DNA from 4 places in the Variovorax sp. FW305-3-2-15-B-LB1 genome. Region 4 is predicted to be linked to each of the others. Evidence: predicted binding sites of a transcription regulator. Region 4 holds the regulator's gene; each other region holds the start of a gene.
What was found. The regulator LexA, encoded in region 4, represses DNA repair genes until DNA is damaged. The targets are predictions, from matches to a motif close to ACTGTATNNNNATACAGT.
Positions count from the first base shown of each region.

Region 1: imuA (translesion DNA synthesis-associated protein ImuA) is a predicted target of LexA. The motif match lies at 2,710-2,727, and genes of this name have one in related genera.
Region 2: recA (recombinase RecA) is a predicted target of LexA. The motif match lies at 3,304-3,321, and genes of this name have one in related genera.
Region 3: AC3WQR_RS24940 (ATP-dependent helicase) is a predicted target of LexA. The motif match lies at 3,097-3,114, and genes of this name have one in related genera.

Region 1 covers NZ_JBYSZY010000013.1:43,407-48,647, reverse strand. Annotated here, with positions in the region: gene AC3WQR_RS10800 (DODA-type extradiol aromatic ring-opening family dioxygenase) at 1-582, shown strand, start outside; gene AC3WQR_RS10795 (alpha/beta fold hydrolase) at 612-1,490, shown strand; gene AC3WQR_RS10790 (ABC transporter substrate-binding protein) at 1,503-2,630, opposite strand; gene imuA (translesion DNA synthesis-associated protein ImuA) at 2,742-3,539, shown strand; gene AC3WQR_RS10780 (Y-family DNA polymerase) at 3,508-4,851, shown strand; gene AC3WQR_RS10775 (error-prone DNA polymerase) at 4,844-5,241, shown strand, end outside.
Region 2 covers NZ_JBYSZY010000038.1:182-5,422, reverse strand. Annotated here, with positions in the region: gene AC3WQR_RS21435 (hypothetical protein) at 1-618, opposite strand, end outside; gene yiaA (inner membrane protein YiaA) at 733-1,173, shown strand; gene AC3WQR_RS21425 (polyketide cyclase) at 1,186-1,629, opposite strand; gene recX (recombination regulator RecX) at 1,598-2,071, opposite strand; gene recA (recombinase RecA) at 2,131-3,240, opposite strand; gene AC3WQR_RS21410 (MarR family winged helix-turn-helix transcriptional regulator) at 3,387-3,872, shown strand; gene AC3WQR_RS21405 (response regulator transcription factor) at 3,935-4,609, shown strand; partial or broken gene AC3WQR_RS21400 (hypothetical protein) at 4,636-5,241, opposite strand, start outside.
Region 3 covers NZ_JBYSZY010000052.1:7,268-12,508, forward strand. Annotated here, with positions in the region: gene AC3WQR_RS24930 (PTS sugar transporter subunit IIA) at 1-124, opposite strand, end outside; gene hpf (ribosome hibernation-promoting factor, HPF/YfiA family) at 317-646, opposite strand; gene AC3WQR_RS24940 (ATP-dependent helicase) at 967-3,084, opposite strand; gene corA (magnesium/cobalt transporter CorA) at 3,310-4,296, shown strand; gene AC3WQR_RS24950 (YoaK family protein) at 4,354-5,106, shown strand; gene AC3WQR_RS24955 (5'-methylthioadenosine/adenosylhomocysteine nucleosidase) at 5,012-5,241, opposite strand, start outside.
Region 4 covers NZ_JBYSZY010000003.1:129,255-134,495, reverse strand. Annotated here, with positions in the region: gene AC3WQR_RS03285 (3-hydroxyacyl-CoA dehydrogenase) at 1-298, opposite strand, end outside; gene AC3WQR_RS03280 (MFS transporter) at 432-1,592, opposite strand; gene AC3WQR_RS03275 (D-2-hydroxyacid dehydrogenase family protein) at 1,597-2,604, opposite strand; gene AC3WQR_RS03270 (hypothetical protein) at 2,763-3,146, opposite strand; gene lexA (transcriptional repressor LexA) at 3,287-3,970, opposite strand; gene AC3WQR_RS03260 (asparaginase) at 4,044-5,030, shown strand; gene adk (adenylate kinase) at 5,061-5,241, opposite strand, start outside.

The sequences.
Region 1 (5,241 bases), on a different contig from region 4:
GGCTTTCCGGCCCACACCTACGAGGTGCGCTACGCCTCGCCCGGCTCGCCCGAACTCGCGCAGCGCGTGCAATCGCTGATCGCCGCCGCCGGCCTGCCGGCGCAGATCGACCCCGAGCGCGGCTACGACCACGGCATGTTCTCGCCGATGGCCGCGATGTACCCGAACGCCGACGTGCCGGTGGTGCAGCTGTCGCTGCGGCGCGGGCTCGACCCGGCCGAGCACCTGGCATTGGGCCGCGCCATCGCGCCGCTGCGCGACGAGAACGTGCTCATCGTCGGCAGCGGCCTGAGCTATCACAACCTGCGCAACTTCGGCCCGCAGGCGCACGGCGTGTCCAAGGCCTTCGGCGACTGGCTCGACGAGACGGCTGTGCAGGCCACGCCGCAGGCGCGCGTGCAGCGCCTGCAGGACTGGGCCTCGGCCCCGTCGGCGCGCATGGCGCACCCGCGCGAGGAGCACCTGATTCCGCTGATGGTCGCGGTGGGCGCGGCCGAGGGTGACGTCGGCGAGCGCGTCTACCACGAGGACGCCTTCATGGGCGGGCTCGTGGTGTCGAGCTACCGGTTCGGCACGGACTGAGAGTGCGGGCCGCGCGGCAGAATGAAGCCATGCCCACGCCCGCTCTTCCCACCCCCGACGAATCCGCCGAAGCCCGGCGCCAGATCGCCCGCATCGAAGCCCTGTCCACCTCGCACGACCTGGTGCACGACGGCGTGCGCGTGCGCTGGCGCCGCTTCGGCACCGACACGACGAAGCCGCCCATCGTGCTGCTGCACGGCGGCCACGGCAGCTGGATGCACTGGCTGCGCAACGCCGAGGCGCTGTCGGCGCAGCGCACGCTGCTCCTGCCCGACATGCCCGGCTTTCACGATTCCGACGCGCTGCCGCGCGTGGCGCCCGGCGACGACGCGCTGGTGCCGCTTCTGGCCGCGCTCGGCGGCACGCTCGATGCGCTCATCGGCGCCGGCACGCCCATCGACCTGGGCGGTTTCTCGTTCGGCGGGCTCACCGCCGCGCGCTTCGCGGTGCGGCGCGGCGCCATCCGCCGGCTGGCGCTGATGGGCAGCGGCGGCCATGGCACCTTGCGCCGCATGACAGTCGAGATGATCAACTGGCGCGCCGCCCCCGACCGCGAGACCGAGCGCGCCGCGCTCATGCACAACCTGGGCGCGCTGATGCTGCACGACCCGGCCGCCATCGACCCGCTGGCCTTCGAGATCCACGACCTCTCGTGCCACGGCACGCGCTTTCGCAGCAAGGAGGTGTCGCTCTCGGGCGGGCTGCAGGCCGCGATCGACGCGCTGGGCGTGCCGACGCTGCTGCTGTGGGGCGAGTTCGACGTCACCGCCGATTCGCGTCCGCTGGTGGCGCAACTGGCCAGCGAAGGCCCGGGCCGCGAAGGCGTGGTGATCGACGGCGCGGGGCACTGGGTGCAGTACGAGCGCGCCGACGAGGTCAACGCGCAGCTGCTGCGCTTCCTGGGCTGAAGCGGTTCAGCCTCAGCGCAGGTAGCGCCCGTCGGCCTTGAGCATCGACAGTTCCGAGAAGGTCAGCCCGCGGTGCTCGCCGGGCCGGTACGACACGGCGATGCCGCCGAGGTCCAGCGTCTTGAACGACTCCAGGCCCTTCTGCAGCGACTCGGGCGTGGGGTTGGCGCCCGCGCGCTTCAGGCCTTCGACCATGACCTTGGCCGTGACGTAGCCCTCCAGGCTGGCGTAGCTGAACTCGGTCATGCCGATCTTCTTCATCGCCGCCTGGTACTCGGCAATCACCGGCATCGCGCTGTTCCACGGGTAGGGCACGACCTGCGAGATGACCACGCCGGCCGCGTCCTTCTTGATGTCCTGGAACAGCTTCTGTCCGTTCAGGAAAGAGAACGAATAGAACGCCGTCTCGCCGCCGGTCGCGCGGTAGGCCGCGATGAACTTCGCCGCCACGTCGTTGGTGGCCGACAGCACCACGGCCTTGGGCTTGAGCTTGGCCAGCTCGGCGGCGCGCTCGGCCGCGTCGGAACCGTCGTTCTTGATGGCCACGCTGCCGACCATCTTGTCGCCGCGTTCGGCAATGAACTTCTGCGTGCTCTCCATCGCCGAGCGCGCGCCGGGGTTGTCGTTGTGCGCGAAGGCGATGCGCGACAGGCCGATGGTGAACAGGTGGTTCACGATGCGGCTGTATTCCTCGTCGAAGCTGATGCGCACCGGAAAACCGAACTCGCTGAACTTCACCACCGGGCCCGCGCCCGTGTACGGGCCGACGACGGGAATCTTCAGCTCGTTGGCCGCCTTCAGCGCGCCGACCGCCGACGAGGTGCCGATGGGCATCAGCACGCCCACCGCGCCGTCGCGCGCGAAGGTCTTGACGTTCTCGGCGCCCTTGGCGGGGTCGTAGGCGTCGTCGAGCTGGCGCAGCTCGACCGGCCGGCCGTTGACGCCGCCGCTCGCGTTCAGCGCGGTGAACATGGCACGGATGCCCACCAGCGGCTCGGTCGACAGCGACGCGAGCGGGCCGGTCTGCACGTAGGTCTGGCCGATCAGGAGCGGCTTGGCGGGCTGGGCCGAGGCGGGCACCCCTGCGAAGACGAGCGCGGCGAGGGCCAGAAACCGCAGGTGAATCTTTTTGTGTCTCATGGTCACTAATTGTTAATAAACCGATCTTAAGGCGCGGGCCTTCGCAGGTAAATCGATCGCTGGTTGCGACCTGGGAAATACTGTATAAAAATACAGTTAACAACTGCAATCATGGGCCTCCCTTTCCTCGACTCCTTTTCCACCGCCGCGGGCCGCGGCGTCTGGCACGCCGACGAACTCGGCCTGGCCGACGCGCAGGTCGTGGCCACCGGGCATGCCGCGCTCGACGCCGAGCTGCCCGGCGGCGGCTGGCCCGTGGGCGCGATGACGGAGCTGCTGCAGGCCACGCCCGAGGCCCATGTCTGGCGCCTGCTGCTGCCCGCGCTGGCGCAGGCCGTGGAAGCGCGCGGCGGGCCGGTGGTGCTGGTCGGCGCGCCCTACGAGCCTTGCGGCACCGCGCTGGCGGCGCAGGGGCTGCCGGTGGAGGCGCTGATGTGCGTGCGCAGCGACGCCCCGGCCGCGCGGCTGTGGGCCTGCGAGCAGGCGCTGCGCTGCGCCGAGATCGCCGCCGTCGTCGCCTGGCTGCCGCAGGCCCGCGTGGGCGAGCTGCGGCGGCTGCAGCTGGCGGCCGCGCAGCACGAGGTGCTGCTGTTCGTGTTCCGGCCCGAGTCGGTGGCGCTGTCGGCCTCGCCCGCGCGCCTGCGCCTGCGCGCCGAGCGCTGCCCGGACGATCCGGCGCAGATCGCGCTGCACCTGCTCAAGCGCCGGGGGCCGCCGCTGGCCGCGCCGGTGCGGGTGCCGGCGCGCAACGCCCGCATGAGCGCGCTGCTGGCCGCCGCCCGCGTGCGGCGCCAGCTGCGCCTGCAGCCGCCCGTGGCACCGGCCGCCGCGCCGTCGGCCACGGTGGTGCGCATCGACGCATGGAAAGGAGGCCCGGATGCACTGGATCGCCTTGCAGTGGTCGTCTGAGTCCGAAGAAGCCGACGCCCCCGACATGCCCCCGCCCGAGGCCCTGGGCTGGTGGGCGCTGCAGTTCACGCCGCACGCCGCCTGGCAGGACGAGGCGCTGATGCTCGAGGTCTCGGCCTGCGAACGCCTGTGGGGCGGTCGCGCGCCGCTGATGCGCCAGCTGCTGGCCCTCAACCCCGCGCCCGACGCGCGCATGCGCGGCGCGCAGGGCGCCACCAGCCTGATCGCGCTGGCGCGGCTGCGCCTGTTCGCGCGCAACGAACACCGGCCCGCCGAGGTGCCGGCCGGCCTGCCGCTGGACACGCTGACGGCCGCGCAGGGCCACCTCGACCTGCTCGCGCGCCTGGGCTGCCGCACCTGGGGCGAGGTGGCGGCATTGCCGCGCGGCGGGCTGGCGCGGCGTTTCGGCGCCGGGCTGCGCGAGGCGCTCGACATCGCCTGGGGCCTGCGCCCCGAAACCCACGCCTGGCTCACGCTGCCTGACGTGTTCGAGCAGAAGCTCGAACTGCCCGCGCTGGCCGAGACCGGGCCCGAACTCATGTGGTCGGCCAACCGCCTGCTCTCGGCGCTGCAGATCTGGCTGCGCGCGCGCCAGCGCGGCGCGCGTGCGCTCGAGCTGCAGTGGACGCTCGACCTGCGGCGCCTCAACGGCGTGACCCTGCCGCCGCACCAGCAGCTCACCGTGCGCACGGCAGAGCCCACGCAGGACATGGCGCACCTGCGCCGCCTGCTGTCCGAAAAACTCGCGCTCACCACGCTGGCCGCGCCCGCGAGCTGGCTGAAGCTGCGCACGCTTGAAACCGATCCGCTGGCCGGCGCCAGCACCAGCTTCCTGCCGGAAGACAACCGCAAGGGCGACAAGCTGCACGAGATGGTCGAACGGCTCAGCGTGCGGCTCGGCGCCGACCAGGTGGTGGTGCCGATCGCGCAGGCCGACCACCGGCCCGAGCGCCAGCAGCGGTGGCGGCCCGCGCTGCAGAAAGAGAAAACGCCTGCACCCGACAAGGCCCGCAAGGACGCCGCCTCGCAGCCCGATGCGATCTACCCGCCCTGGCTGCTGCCCGAGCCCTTGCGGCTCGAGATGGACGGCGAGCGCCCGTGCTACTGCGGGCCGCTGCGCAAGCTGGTCGGGCCGCAGCGCGTGGAGGCCGGCTGGTGGGGCGGAGAAGAAGACGGCGGCCAGCCCGCGATGCGCGACTACTACGTGGCCGAAAGCCCCGAGGCCGGCCTGGTGTGGATCTTTCGCGAGCGGCCCGCCACGCGCTTTTCGTCGGGCGAGGTGCGCTGGTACCTGCAAGGCTTCTATGCCTGACCTGAGCGGCAAGGAAGAGCGCAAGCGCCAGCCCGCCAAGGTGCATGTGCTGCCGCAGCGGCTGCGTCCGGCGCCGGGCCTGCCCGGCTATGCCGAGCTGCACTGCCTCACGAACTTCAGCTTCCAGCGCGGCGCGTCGACGCCCGAAGAGGTGGTCGAGCGCGCCTACCACCTCGGCTATGCGGCGCTGGCCATCACCGACGAATGCTCGGTGGCCGGCATCGTGCGCGCGCATGTCGCGTTGCGCGACCTGCCCGCCAAGCTGGACACCTACGAGCGCGAGCACCCGGACGAGCCGCCGATCCCGCGCCACCCCGAATTCCGGCTGCTGTTCGGCAGCGAGTTCCGCTTCGAGCGCTTCAAGCTCGTGGTGATCGCGAACGACACCGA
Region 2 (5,241 bases), on a different contig from region 4:
GATGCGACGCGTGAGCAGGGCGCGCAGGGCAGGGTCTTCGCCCGTCGCCGGCGTCGTCGCACCGTGCGCGGCACGCTCCTGCTGCCACTCGGCCAGCATGTCGCTCAGGGGCAGGCGGCCCAGCACGAAGCCGACCACCGCGCGCACGGCCCGGCCTTCGCCGAGCACCGGGGCGAGCTGCTGGCACAGGGCGTCGGGCGAGAGCCAGTCGGCCACGCGCTGCAGGCCGCCGTGGGTGCGCGGCATGGCTTCGATGCGGCCCGCGATCGCGTCGCCCAGCCGCTGCGACACGGCCTCGCCGCGCGCCGCGACCAGGTGCTGCATCGCGCGGGCGCGGCCCCGCTGCACGCCGAGCAGGAAGTACACACCGACGAACAGCGACAGCAGCACGGCCACCAGCAGCGGCGGCGACATGATCAGCGCCAGGATGGCGCCCGCGCCACCGGCGCGCGCCGCCGGGATGCCCGGGCCCTGCAGCTGGCTCAGGTAGTAGAAGAACACGCCGCCGCCGAGAAACAGGCCGATCAGCGCGCCCTTGATGGCCGAGCCGGCGAAGGCGAAGCCGGCCTTGGCGCCGGTGCGAACGAGGGACTGCGGGTGGGCGGGTGGCGACGACATGAAGGGTTCCTCCGGTTTTTTTGGAAAGCCGCCTCCTGAGAGGCCGGTCGCTGGCGATCATGCCACCGCCTTCCCGCACCATAATCGCGCCACACAACAACGAGGAGGATCGTCATGGGAACCGTCAAGTTTCAGAAACCGACCGGCGCATTCGTCGCCGCATCCTGGGCCGCGCTGATCATCGGCGCCATCGTGTACCTGCTCGGGCTGTGGAATGCCGCGATGCAGCTCAACGAGAAGGGCTACTACTTCACCATCCTCATGTACGGCCTGTTCTCGGCCGTGTCGCTGCAAAAGACGGTGCGCGACCGGCTCGAGGGCATCTCGGTCACCGGCATCTACTTCGGCCTGTGCTGGGTCTCGCTGCTGCTGTCGGTGGGCCTGCTGGCCGTGGGCCTGTTCAACGCCTCGCTGGCCGCGAGCGAAAAGGGCTTCTACGCCATGGCCTTCCTGCTGAGCCTGTTCGGCGCGGTGGCGGTACAGAAGAACGTGCGCGACATCGCCGCGTACAAGGCCGAGAACCCGCTGGCCGACGACGTCACGGCCACCGAGTAAGCCAGGCCGGGCTCAGCCCGCCTCGAGCAGGCGGCGCAGAGCCTGCAGGTCGCGCGCGATCCATCCGGCATCGCGCGCAAAGGCCGCGTCGTCCATGTGCGGCTGGCGCAGCAGCGTGAACTGCAGCTCGCACACGCCGGGCGCCACGCCGATCACGCGAAACGGCAGGTAGACCTCGGGCACACCTTCGGGCGCCACCCAGTGGTCGAGCACGCCCAGGTCGTTGGGCGGCGCAAAGCGCATGCGGGCCTCGCCGCTTTCGGGCGTGCGCACGATCCAGTGGTCGCCATGCGGCACCAGCGCGCTCTTCGCGAGGCCGCTGGCCCAGTCGGGCAATCGCTTCGGGTCGGAGGCGAGCGCATAGGCGTCGCGCCATTCGCAGTGCACGCGCTGCGTGATGACGCGGGACAGGGCCGCGTCGCCTTCATTCGCCGTTGGGGTCGTCGCTTGTGTCATCGAAGTCGCTCCTGAGCACCTTGGACACGACGGCGCCCGAGAAACCGCGCGCCATCAGGAATCGCATCTGTTTCGCGCGCTCCTTCGCATCGGCGGGCGGCGCGTCGAAGCGGCGGCGCCACAGGGCCGTGGCGCGCTCGACTTCCGTTTCTTGCAAGCCGGCCACCGCCTGCGCGATGGCTTCGGGCGCGATGCCCTTGGCCTGCAGTTCCTGCTTCACACGCAAGGCGCCCGAGCGGGCAGCACGCTGGTGCAGCACCGAGGCGACGACGCGCGGCTCGCTGATGAAGTCCTTGGCCGCCAGCTCGTCGAGCGCCTTCGCCAGCGTGCCGGGCTCTTCCTCGTGCTTGGCCAGCTTGCGCTCCAGCTCCGCGCGCGAATGCTCGCGCTGGCTCAGGAGGCGCAGGGCGCGGCCTTTGAGGGAGGGGGCGCTGAAGGCCATTCGGGGGTGGTGGGTCGCTCAGGCGGCCCACGCAACACGCGAAGGCCGCCTTATCGAACTTACTCCGCCGCCTTGTCGGCCTTCGAGGCCTTGGCGGGCTTCTCGGCCTTCTCGGGTTCGCTGCCGGCATCGGCCGCGAGCAGCGGGATGCCCAGCGACTCGCGCACCTTGTTCTCGATCTCGCGCGACAGGTCGGGGTTCTCGCGCAGGAACTCGCGGGCGTTGTCGCGGCCCTGGCCGATCTTCTCGCCGTTGTAGGCGTACCAGGCGCCCGACTTGTCGATGATCTTGGCGTTCACGCCCATGTCGATGATCTCGCCCTCGCGGCTGATGCCTTCACCGAACAGGATGTCGAACTCGGCCGTCTTGAACGGAGGGCTGACCTTGTTCTTCACCACCTTCACCTTGGTTTCGTTGCCGATGGCTTCGTCGCCCTTCTTGATGGTGCCGATGCGGCGGATGTCCAGGCGCACCGAGGCGTAGAACTTCAGCGCATTGCCGCCGGTGGTGGTTTCGGGCGAGCCGAACATCACGCCGATCTTCATGCGGATCTGGTTGATGAAGATGACCATGCAGTTGGTCTTCTTGATCGTGGCCGTGAGCTTGCGCAGCGCCTGGCTCATGAGGCGGGCCTGCAGGCCGGGCAGCGAGTCGCCCATTTCGCCTTCGATTTCAGCCTTGGGCGTGAGCGCGGCGACCGAGTCGACCACGATCAGGTCGACGGCACCCGAGCGCACCAGCGAGTCGACGATTTCGAGCGCTTGTTCGCCGGTGTCGGGCTGGCTGATCAGCAGGTCGGACAGGTTCACGCCGAGCTTCTGGGCGTACTGCACGTCGAGGGCGTGCTCGGCGTCGACGAAGGCGCAGGTGCCGGCCTGCTTCTGCATGGAGGCGATCACCTGCAGCGTGAGCGTGGTCTTGCCCGAGGATTCCGGGCCGTAGATTTCAACGACGCGGCCGCGCGGCAGGCCGCCGACGCCCAGGGCGATGTCCAGGCCCAGCGAGCCGGTGGAGACCACCTGGATGTCTTCCAGCGCCTCGCCTTCGCCCAGGCGCATGATCGTGCCCTTGCCGAACTGCTTTTCGATCTGGGCCAGCGCGGCCTGCAGGGCCTTGGCCTTTTCACTGTTGGCGACCGAGATGCTTGCGCCCTTGACGACTGCGTCCATGTGGAAATCTCCTTGAATATCAACGGTTTGTGTCGGGATTCATCCATCTGCTTTTAACCACAGGCTGGATGCTTGAACAGTAGTGTAGGGGCTCATGGCGTTTCGCAAACCCACTTTAAAGTCAGTTTGCCTTACCATCTGAAGCCATGGCCGACCCCGCCTTTCCCACCGATCCCGACGCCTGGCGCCAGACCCACCTGGGCCGCCTGCTGGGCCATGCGATGCGCCGCTTCGACGAGCGCGTGCTGGCGCTCATGGCGCACGACATCGACGTGCCGCTGGCGCTGTCGAACCTCGCAGCGCGCGCGCAGGTGAGCGCGGCGCACATCCACATCACGCGGCACCTGGCGCGCGAGGGCTCGCGCCTGACCGAACTGGCCGAGCGCGCCGGCATGACCAAGCAGGCCATGGGCACGCTGGTCGACCAGTGCGAGGCCTGGGGGCTGGTCACGCGCGGCCCCGACCCGCTCGATGCGCGCGCGCGACGCGTGCTCTTCACGGCCGACGGGCTGGCCTGGCTGGACGCCTTCCGCCGCGCCGTGACGCAGACCGAGCGCGAGTTCCGCGCCAGCGTGGGCGACGAGATCGCCACCGTGGTAACCATCGGACTCGAAGCCTATACAGCGGGCTAGACTCGCGTTGAGACAAATGTGAACTGCGCCGGCATGGCGCCTGAATCCGCCGGAGGTGGCTCATGCGAATACTGATTGCCGAAGACGACCAGGTGCTGGCCGATGCCCTGCTGCGCAGCCTGCGCACCTCGGGCGCGGCGGTCGATCACGTGGCCAACGGCTCGCAGGCCGACACCGCGCTCATGACCCACAGCGAGTTCGACCTGCTGATCCTCGACCTCGGGCTGCCCAGCCTGCACGGCATCGAGATCCTCAAGCGCCTGCGCGCACGCGGCTCGCAGCTGCCGGTGCTGGTGCTCACGGCGGCCGACAGCGTGGAAGAGCGCGTGAAGGGCCTGGACCACGGCGCCGACGACTACATGGCCAAGCCCTTCAGCCTGCAGGAGCTCGAGGCGCGCGTGCGCGCCCTCACGCGGCGCGGCATGGGTGCCACCAGCAACGCGATCCGCCACGGCCCGCTGGTCTACGACCAGGCCGGCCGCGTGGCGACCATCGACGGCAAGATGATCGAGCTGTCGGCGCGCGAACTGGGCCTGCTCGAGGTGCTGCTGCAGCGCGCCGGCCGGCTGGTCAGCAAGGACCAGCTGGTGGACCGGCTGTGCGAATGGGGCGAAGAGGTGAGCATCAACGCCATCGAGGTCTACATCCACCGCCTGCGCAAGAAGATCGAGAAGGGACCGGTGCGCATCGCGACGGTGCGCGGGCTGGGCTACTGCCTCGAGAAGATTCCCGGTTGAGCGTGCCCTGCCCGCGCGAAATGCCGTCAGGGCTGCTTGCGCAGGTTGACGAGCAGCGTGGCGCCGGTGTTCGAACGGATCAGGAACATGAGGCTGCGGAAGTAGCCGTTGCTGTCGTACACGCCCGCCGGCACCAGCCCGATGATGGCCGGCCCGGCATAGCTGCCGGTGGCGGCGGGGGTGAGCTTGCAGTCGTTGGTGCTGGCCGTGGCGGCATTCACGGCCTTCAGCGTGAGGCTGTACATGTTCTTGGCCGAGCCGGGCTGCGCCAGGGCGACAGTGCCCGAGAGCGTGCACTGGCCGATCTGCACGCCGCTCGTGCTGCCAGTGAACACGCCCTGGCCATCGACCTGCACCGTCACGCCCAGGCTCGGGCTGCTGTCGGTGTTGGACCACGTGCCGGTCATGCTCGCCTGCGACACCGCCAGCGCGTTCTCGATCGTGTAGGCCAGCGGGCCGACATCGGACGGCCTGCGGTTGTCGTAGGCGTAGGTGCCATCCACCGACTTCTTCGGCGTGAAGGTGCCCGAGCCCGTCACCGGATATGCGTTGGGCGGAACATACAACTCGGTGTCCGGGTTGAACGACCAGTCGAGCCCCGTGACCTTCAGCGAACCCCACATCGTGCCCCC
Region 3 (5,241 bases), on a different contig from region 4:
CACGGCCCAGACCGTGAAGGCTCTCGAACAGCAGGCCGGCTTCTTCGAAAGCACGTTTCTTGCTGGTGGCGTCAACGCTCACGAGCACTTGAGCGGGCGGCAGGATGGACGCGAGGCGATTCATGGTGGGGTCAGAGCGGGGGCGATTATGCACCTCCTCGGTAAAAACCCCCAGTCCCCCTAATTACTTTCGTCTACATGTGTTGCCGTGAGGCGTCGCTTCCTCTGGAGGCCCTTGCAAAGCCCCACCAATGTGGTCGGACAAACAAAAGGCCGCCCGAAGGCGGCCTGAGATGCGGGGCGCGGGGCCCGGCGTTTACATCACGCGCTTGGGCGCCACGTGATGGTGGTCCTGCAGGCGATCCTTGTGGCGGACCACCTGGCGGTCGAGCTTGTCGACCAGCTCATCAACCGCGGCGTACAGATCAGCGTGGCTCGATTCCGCGAACATGTCATTGCCCTTGACGTGAATGTTGCACTCCGCCCTTTGGCGGCGTTCCTTTTCCTTCTGCTTTTCCACCGTGAGGATCACCTTGACATCGACCACCTGGTCGAAATGTCGCGTGATCCGGTCCAGCTTGCTCGTGACGTAGGTGCGCAAGGCAGGTGTGACGTCGAGGTGATGACCGCTGATCGTCAAATTCATGAATGACCTCCTGAGAATTGACGGTTGGGGAAATGACCGCGCTCCGGGATGAAGCGTGGCCGGCGAAACAGGTGAGGTTGGGAGAGAGGGGGAAGAGGAAGGGAGATGAAGAAAGGGGGCGGTCGGATTCACTATGCCCAAGCTGTCACGGTATTGCAATACCGGGGCTTGCCCGAGTGACGGGCCGGTGTATTGCATGCCCTAATCCGCTATTGATTCCATAGCTACCCCCGTGCAGTGGCATGCCCTTGCGGCACATTGGAAGCAAGTGTTTCCATGTGCAGCGCGAAGTGCCCCTCCCGCCCGAAGGGCCGGCCCGTTCAGCGCCAGGCGGCGCGCATGCGGTTGCGCAGGTCGATCACCGCGGCCGGCGGCGGCACCGCGGGCGGCAGCACCGGCGGCGGCGGCCAGGTCTGCAGCTCGAAGCCCGCCAGGTCGGACTCGGTGATGAAGCGGGTGCGGTTGGCGTACAGGTGCCGGTCGCCGCGCGCCGCCTGCTGCGTGATGTGGAAGCGCTGCGGCATCACCAGGTGCAGGTGGTCGCGGGCCCGCGTCATCGCCACGTAGAGCAGGCGCCGCTCTTCTTCCAGTTCGTGCGCGCCCTGCGCCACGTCGGCCGGCATGCAGCCGTCGACCACGTTGATGACGTGCACCGAGTTCCACTCCTGGCCCTTGGCCGAATGGATGGTCGACAGGATCAGGTAGTCCTCGTCGAGCGAGGGCGGGCCGGGCCGGTCGCTGGTGGCCTCGGGCGGGTCGAGCGTGAGCTCGGTGAGAAAGCGCTCGCGCGAGCCATAGCCGGCCGCCAGCCGCGCCAGTTGCTCGACGTCGGCGCGCCGCACGCCCGAGGTGTCTTCGTACAGCCGCTCCAGGTGCGGCTGGTACCACTGCATGGCCACCTCGACGTCGGCCGGCCACTGCAGCGACGGCGCGCGCAAGGCGGCGTAGGCCTGGGCAAAGTCGGCCCACTGTTCGCGCGCGGCCGACGGCGGCACGAAGTCGCGCACGGCTGCGGCTGGGTCGGCCGCCTGGTCCATCGCGTCGAGCAGGCGCGTGCCGGTGGCCGGGCCCACGCCGGGAATGAGCTGTGTGACCCGGAAGCCCGCCATGCGCCCGCGCGGGTTCTGCGCGAAACGCAGCACCGCGAGCAGGTCCTTCACATGCGAGGCCTCGAGGAACTTGAGCCCGCCGAACTTCACGAACGGGATGTTGCGCCGCGCCAGCTCCAGCTCGAGCGCCGCGCTGTGCGAAGAAGTGCGAAACAGCACCGCCTGCGACTTCAGCGCCAGCCCGCCCTCGCGGTGCGCCAGGATCTTGTCGGCCACCCAGCGCGCCTGCCCGGCCTCGTCGGGCACGAGCACCAGCACCGGTTTGCCGGCCGAGGGCTTGTCGGTCCACAGCGTCTTGGCGTGCCGCTCGGCGGCCTGCGCGATGACGCGGTTCGACACGTCGAGGATCGGCTGCGTCGAGCGGTAGTTGCGCTCCAGCGTGACGATGCGCGCGGCCTGCGAGAACTGCGAGGGAAAGTCGAGGATGTTGCGCACCGTGGCGCCGCGGAACGAGTAGATCGACTGCGCGTCGTCGCCCACCACCGTCACGCCACGCCCGTCGGGCTTCATCGCGCGCAGGATCTCGGCCTGCAGCAGGTTGGTGTCCTGGTACTCGTCGACCAGCACGTGGTCGAAGCGCGCGCCGACGTGCGCGGCCAGCGCGGGCTCGGCGACCATCTCGGCCCAGTAGAGCAAGAGGTCGTCGTAGTCGAGCACGTTCTGCTGCTGCTTGGCCTCGACGTAGGCGCCGAAGAGCGTTTTGAGCTCAACCTCCCACTCGGCACACCAGGGAAAGCTGTCCTTCAGCACGGCGGCCAGCGGCGCGCGCGTGTTCACGCAGCGCGAGTAGATCGACAGGCAGGTGCCCTTGCGCGGGAAGCGGTTGACCGTGGACGACAGGCCCAGCTCGTGCCGCACCAGCCCCATGAGGTCTTCGGCGTCGCCGCGGTCGTGGATGGTGAAGTTCTCGTCCAACCCGATCTGCGCGGCGTACTCGCGCAGCAGCCGCGCGCCGATGCCGTGGAAGGTGCCGGCCCACGGCAGCGCCGGCGGGCGCTCCGACTTCAGGCCCAGCACGCGCGCCAGCACCTGGCCTGCGCGGCGCTCCATTTCCTGCGCGGCGCGGCGCGAGAAGGTGAGCAGCAGCAGGCGCTGCGGATCGACCCCGTCCGCGATCAGGTGCGCCACGCGGTGCGCCAGCGTGCTGGTCTTGCCCGAGCCGGCACCGGCGATCACGAGCAGCGGCCGGTGGTCGGCGCCGACCGCCGCGCCCACGCCGTGCTCGACCGCCGCGCGCTGGTCGTCGTTGAGCGCGGCAAGCGCCGCGGCCAGGCGCTCGGCTTGCGTCTTCGGCGGGGTGGAAAGAACGGGGGACGCAGGGGTCTGCATGGGCACGACTTTACTGTATGTCCGTCCAGTTCGAGTGCCTTGTCGCCCTGTGGCCGGTGACATAATCGCGCCTCGCTGCAACCGGAGACTCCCCTTGGAAACCGCCCCGTCTCGGCAGCTTTCAACTCCCTGGCGACGCTGCGCGTGATGTACTGACGCCGGGTCCGCGGGAATTGAAAGCGCCCCGCCCTCGCCCATCGTTCAGTCACCCCCGGGAGTGAGCCCATGCTCAACATCTTTACGCTCGCCAACGGCCGCCTCGTCCAGGAAGAGATCGAGTCGCTCGAAGAGCTCTCCAAGTTCCAGCCGATCTGGGTCGACCTCGAGTCGCCCACGCTCGAGGAAAAGCGCTGGATCAAGCAGTACTACGGCCTCTCGATTCCCGAAGACGCGATGGACGAGGACATCGAGGAATCGGCCCGCTTCTACGAGGAAGACAACGGCGAGCTGCACATCCGCTCCGACTTTTTGATCGACGACGACGAAGACCCGCGCACGGTGCGCGTCGCCTTCATCCTCAACCAGCACAACACCGACCTGCGCAGCCGCGGCGTGCTGTTCTCGATCCACGACGAAGACGTGCCCGTGTTCCGCCTGCTGCGCATGCGCGCACGCCGCGCGCCGGGACTGATCGAAGACGCGAAGGAAGTGATGCTCAAGCTCTTCGACGCCGACGCCGAATACTCGGCCGACACGCTGGAGAACATCTACGACGAGCTCGAAGTGGCGGGCAAGAAAGTGCTGTCGGGCAACGTCAGCGACGAGCTGGCCGGCGAGGTGCTCGGCGCCATCGCACGGCAGGAAGACTTGAACGGCCGCATCCGCCGCAACGTGATGGACACGCGCCGCGCCGTGAGCTTCATGATGCGCAGCAAGATGCTCAACGCCGAGCAGTTCGAGGAAGCGCGGCAGATCCTGCGCGACATCGAATCGCTGGACAACCACACGGCCTTCCTCTTCGACAAGATCAACTTCCTGATGGATGCGACCGTCGGTTTCATCAACATCAACCAGAACAAGACCATCAAGATCTTCTCGGTGGCCAGCGTCGCGCTGCTGCCGCCCACGCTGATCGCGAGCATCTACGGCATGAACTTCAAGTTCATGCCCGAGCTCGACTGGGCCATGGGCTACCCCTACGCCATCGCGCTGATGGCCGCGAGCGCGCTGGTGCCGATGTGGTACTTCCGCCGGCGCGGCTGGCTCAAGTAACGCCGCGCATCGGGTGCTAGAGTGGCTGTCGGCAGGCAGCTGCCCCTGGAGAGCCCCGTGCGCAGACTTCGTTTCCTCACCAACCGCCACCGCGCGCCGTCGACGAACACCGCGCTCGGACTGCTGCTGGCCTTCAACGCCGGCGCCATCAATGCGGGCGGCTTCCTCGTGCTGCACATGTACACCTCGCACATGACCGGCTTCGCCTCGCAGCTGGCGGACGGCATGGTGCTGGGCAACCTCACGCTGCTGCTGAACGCGCTGGGCGCGATCCTGGCGTTCGTGAGCGGCGCCGCGGTCTGCGCGGTGCTGGTGAACTGGGCGCGGCAGCACCGGCTGCATGGCGTGTATGCGCTGCCGCTGCTGCTGGAGGCCGCGCTGATGTTCCCGTTCGGGCTCGCCGGCGCCATCACGCTGACCTGGGCCACGCCGTTCGCGGTGCCGCTCACGGTGCTGCTGCTGTCGTTCATCATGGGCCTGCAGAACGCCGTGGCGTCGAAGACCTCGGGCGGCAGCACGCGCACCACCCACATGACCGGCAACATCACCGACGTGGGGATCGAGCTGGGCAAGATGCTCTACTGGAACCGGCGCGCGCCGTCCACGCCGCTGCCGGTGCGTCACGACCGCAGCAGGCTGCGTCGCTGCGGCGGGCTGGTGGCGATGTTCGTGCTCGGCGGCGCCGTGGGCGCGCTGGGTTTCAAGCACGTGGGCTTCATCTGCGTCGTGCCGCTGGCCGCGCTGCTGCTGGCGCTGTCGATCCCGCCGCTGCTGCGCGACCTGCCGCAGCTGCGCCGGCTCGCGCCGTAGGCGGGTTCTTCAGGCCGCGGCGCGGCAGGGAGGCGAGCCAGGCGTCGACGAGCGCGAGGCTGTAGCGGCTCGCCACCTCGGCCACGAAGCGCGTGAAGTCGCCGTGCGCGGCATCGTCGGCGCGGTCCGAGATGG
Region 4 (5,241 bases):
GCTTGACCTCGAGGTTCTCGACCACGGCCTCGACCACGAGGTCGCAGCCTGCGAGCGCCTGCATGCCGTCGACCGCCTTCACGCGCGCCACATAGGCGTCGCGCGTGGGGGCGTCGATCTTGCCCTTCTCGTGCAGCTTGTTCCATTGGGCGGCGAGGGCTTCGCGGCCGCGCTCGGCGGCGCCTGCGAAGCTGTCGAGCAGCAGCACTTCGCTGCCGGCCTGGGCGGCGATCTGCGCGATGCCGCGCCCCATGGCGCCGGCGCCGATCACGCCGATTCGGGGGTAGTTCACTGTCATGGGATCAAGGTTCTCATGGGTTGGTGGGTGTCCGGGGCGGCCGTGCCGGCGCGGGTGCGCGACACGGACGAAAGCTCCGATTTTGCAATCTCGCGGGAGGCCCGCGCCCCGGGTGTTACGCGGGGCATCGGATTCAGGCCGGGCGGCGGCTGCGGTCGATGGCGATGCTCAGGCCCATCGCCAGCAGCATCAGTGCAAAACCGACCCGGCTCATCCACTCGGTGGCGTCGTTCGCCAGCAGCCAGCCGCCCAGCGCCGCGCCCAGGGCCTGGCCGATGTAGATGCCCGAGCTGTTGAGCGCCACCGAGCCCGGCGCCAGGGCGGGCGCCAGCCCCACGAGGCGCGCCTGCTGCGAGGAGTTGGTGGCAAAGCAGCCCAGGCCCCAGGGCACGAGCACCACGGCCAGCCACGCCAGCGTGCTGGCCAGCGGCCACAGCAGCAGGCTCAGCGCGATCAGCCCGGTCGTCAGCAGCACCATGCGCCCGGCGCCGACGCGGTCGATGTAGCGACTCACCACCATGTTGCCCAGCAGGCCGAAGGCGCCGAACAGCGCCCACATCAGGCTCAGCGTGTTGGCATCGGCGCCGAAGCCCTGCTTGAGCAGCGGGCCGAAATAGCTGAACAGCACGAACTGGCCGACGCCCTGCAGCGCCGTGACCGACACGATGCCCATCAGTACCGGGCTGCGCAGCACGCGCGACCAGGCGGCGGCCGTGAGCGCGGCGGGCCGGATGCCGCTGGGCAGCGTGAGCCAGACCGAGGCCGCGCTCACGACGCTGAGCGCCGCAATGGCCATGAAGGCCATGCGCCAGCCCAGGTGGCCGCCGATCAGCGCGCCGATCGGCAGGCCCAGCACCGAGGCCACCGACCAGCCGAGAAAGACGAAGGTGACGGCGCGCCCGCGCTGCTCGGGCGGCACCAGCATGCCGGCGCAGGCCGCGGCCTGGGGCGTGAAGATGGCGGGCGCGATCACCGTCAGCATGCGCACCGGCAGCAGCGCGCCGAAGCTGGGTACGAGCGCCGCGACCACGTGCCACGCGGCGTACCAGAGCAGGGTGAGGGCCAGCAGCTTGCGGCGGTCCCAGCCGGCGACCGCGGCGGCCAGCAGCGGGGCGCCCAGGCACATCACGACGGCTGCTGCGCTGATCAGCTGGCCTGCGGTGGCGACTTGGACCGCCAGCGAGGCGCTGATCTCATTGAGGGTGCCCGGCACGACCATCACGCCCGTGCCGATCACGAAATTGCCGGCCAGCAGCGCCCAGAGCGCGCCTCGCTGCGGCGCGGGCCGGCTCATGCGCTCACCGCCGGACCTGCAGCGCGCCGGGGTTCACGATGTTCGTGGGGTTGCCCTTGATGAAGCTCACGACGTTGTCGAACGCCTGGCCGAAGTAGCTTTCGTAGCTTTCCTGCTCGACGTAGCCGATGTGCGGCGTGCAGATGCAGTTTTCGAGGCGCAGCAGCGCATGGCCTTGCAGCGGCGGCTCGCTCTCGAACACGTCGATGGCCGCCAGCCCGGGGCGGCCGCGGTTGAGCGCGGCCAGCAGGGCATCGGCTTCGACCAGCTCGGCGCGCGAGGTGTTGACGAACAGCGCCGTCGGCTTCATGCGCGAGAGGTCTTCGAGCTTGACGAGGCCCTGGGTGTCCTCGTTGAGCCGCAGGTGCACCGACAGCACGTCGGCGGCGGCAAAGAATTCGTGGCGGTTCTGCGCCACCTGGAAGCCGTCGGAGCGCGCCTTGGCGCAGCTGGCCTCGCGGCCCCAGATCACGACCTGCATGCCGAAGGCCTGCCCGTAGCGGGCCACCAGCTGGCCGATGCGGCCGTAGCCCCAGATGCACAGCGTCTTGCCCTTGAGCACCGAGCCCACGCCGAAATTCGGCGGCATCGATGCCGACTTGAGGCCCGACTGCTGCCAGGCCCCGTGCTTGAGGTTGCTGATGTACTGCGGCAGGCGGCGCATGGCCGCCATGATCAGCGCCCAGGTGAGTTCGGCGGGCGCCTGCGGCGAGCCCGAGCCCTCGGCCACCGCCACACCGCGTTCGGTGCAGGCCGTGACGTCGATGTGGCCGCCGACGCGACCGGTCTGGGAAATCAGCTTGAGCTTGGGCAGCTTCTCGATCAGCTGGCGGGAGATCTGGCTGCGCTCGCGGATGAGCACGATGACGTCCGCATCCTTGAGGCGAACCGACAGTTGGCCGATGCCCTTGACCGTGTTGGTGTAGACCTTGGCGGCGTAAGCGTCCAGCTTGGCAGCGCACTGCAGCTTGCGCACGGCGTCCTGGTAGTCGTCGAGGATCACAATGTTCATGGCATGCCATTGTGCCTCGCAGCATCGGCGCGTCGCACGTGTGAACGTTTGGATACCCCGCGCCAGATGGCGCCCGGGAGGCCTGTTTCAGACCGTTAGGGGTGAATCCGCTGTGCGCGTGCGGGGTGCGCAGGCACGACGGGCTCGTTCGCACCTTCTCAGTGCAGGTGGCTGGGGCGGGGCGCGCCGCTGCCGGCTTCTGCGGCTTCCAGTGCGGCGAGCCGGTCGAGTTCGGCGCACACGTCGGCCATGCGGCCGGAAATCACGACCCGGTTGGCGCAGCCGCGCTGCGTGCCTTGGCGGTCGACCACGCGGACCACGCGCAGCGGACGGGCGGGCGCTGCGGCGGCGGATGGCGAACTGACAGGTGCGGAACCGCCAGCGGGGCGCGCCGTGCAGGCCGGGCGAATGGCCACATAGCGAAGGCCGGCGGCAGCGTCGCCGCTCTCACCATGCGACGGGCGGCGGGCGGGCATCCAGCGGGTGGCCAGCGATTGCAGGGGCGACCAGAGGTCGGCGATGGCGAGGAGGGCGATTCCCATGTGAACTCCAAAAAAGTATGAGGTTGAACACAGGCAGGATTTCTTGAATCGGCCACGACAGGGTGATGGCGACTTCGCGCCATACGCCCGCCACCTGTCGCGGCCGGATGAGGTGCTGCGTGTGGGCAGCAGGCCCGGGGCTACATCAGCATCGTGTTGCGGATGAGGCCGACCGCGAGGCCTTCGATCTCGAAGGGCTCGCCGGGCTGGACGATGATGGTCGGGTAGTCGGGGTTCTCGGCGTGCAGCTCGATCACCTGCTTGTTGCGCTTCAGGCGCTTCACGGTGACTTCTTCGCCCAGGCGTGCCACCACGATCTGGCCGTTGCGCGCTTCCTTGGTGGCCTGCACGGCGAGCAGGTCGCCGTCCATGATGCCGGCGTCGCGCATCGACATGCCGCGCACCTTGAGCAGGTAGTCGGGTTGGCGCTGGAAGAGCGTGTTCTCGACGTAGTAGGTCTGGTCGACGTGCTCTTGCGCAAGGATGGGCGAACCCGCCGCCACGCGGCCGATGAGCGGCAGCGCGAGCTGGGCCATGCCGGGCAGCGAGAGCGAGAACTGGTTGCCTTCGCGGTGGCGCGTTTCGTGGAGCGAGCGCAGCGCATCGCCCTTGAGGCGGATGCCGCGCGAGGTGCCGCTGACGAGTTCGATCACGCCCTTGCGGGCCAGGGCCTGCAGGTGCTCCTCGGCGGCGTTGGCCGACTTGAAGCCCAGCTCGTTGGCGATTTCGGCGCGCGTGGGCGGCGCACCGGTGCGTGCGATGGCGCCCTGGATCAGGTCCAGGATCTGCTGCTGGCGGGCGGTAAGCTTCACTGCGAACTGCATAGTGGTTTCCTTGCGGCACTGGCTAGATATCCAGTACCTGTATTTTTAACCAGTTTTCAAAAGTTGACAAGCCATGACTCATTCCTCTTCGTCCGAGACGCGCCGCGTGGTGGTGCTGGGCACCGGCGGCACCATTGCCGGCAAGGCCGCCAGCAGCGGCGACAACATCGGCTACACCGCCGGACAGGTGGGCGTGGCGGACCTGCTGGGCGGCATCGAGGCGCCGGCCGGCGTGACGCTGGTGGCGGAGCAGGTGGCGCAGCTCGACAGCAAGGACATGGACGCCGACACCTGGCGCCAGCTGGCCGCGCGCTGCGCGCACTGGCTGGCGCAGCCTGACGTGGCGGGCATCGTGGTCACGCACGGCACCGACACGCTGGAGGAGACGGCCTTCTTCCTGCACGCCGTGCTGGCACCGGCCAAGCCGGTGGTGCTGACCTGCGCGATGCGCCCGGCGACGGCCCTGTCGCCCGATGGCCCGCAGAACGTGCGCGACGCGCTTGCCGTGGCCTCGACACCGGGCGCGCAGGGCGTGACGGTGGTGTGCGCGGGCACGATCCACAGCGGCCTCGATGTGCAGAAGGTGCACACCTACCGCCTTGATGCCTTCGCGTCGGGCGACGCGGGGCCGGTCGGCTACGTGGAAGAGGGCGAAGTGCGGCGCGTGCGTGCGTGGCCGCAGGGAGCGCCGTTCGATGCGGCGCGGCTGACGGCCGTGTCGAAGCCGTGGCCCCGCGTCGAGATTGTCATGAGCCACGCGGGCGCGAGCGGTGCGATCGTGGAGGCGTTGCTCCTCCCGTCGGCGGAGCCCTTGCGCGGCCTGGTCGTGGCCACGACCGGCAACGGCACCGTGCACCACGCGCTGGAAGCCGCGGCGCTGAAGGCGCAGGACGGCGGCGTGGCGGTACTGCGCGCCACGCGCTGCGCGAACGGACGCATCCTGCCGAAACCCGGTGACGGGCTGCGGGATGCGGGCGCACTCACGCCGGTGAAGGCGCGGGTTACGCTGGTGCTGGAACTCTTGGGAGTGGCCGCCCTGCCGGAGGCGGAGGGCGGCTAGGAGAAAGAGGCTGACGAATCAGCCGCTGAATCAGCTGTTCAGTGCGGCAAGCGCGCGCTGCTTGATCTCGTCGACCGTGCCCACGCCCTGGATGGCGCGGTACTTCGGCGCGGCGGCCGGGTCGGTCTTGGCCCAGGCCGAGTAGTAGTCGACCAGCGGACGGGTCTGCTGGCTGTAGACGTCGAGCCGCTTGCGCACGGTCTCTTCCTTG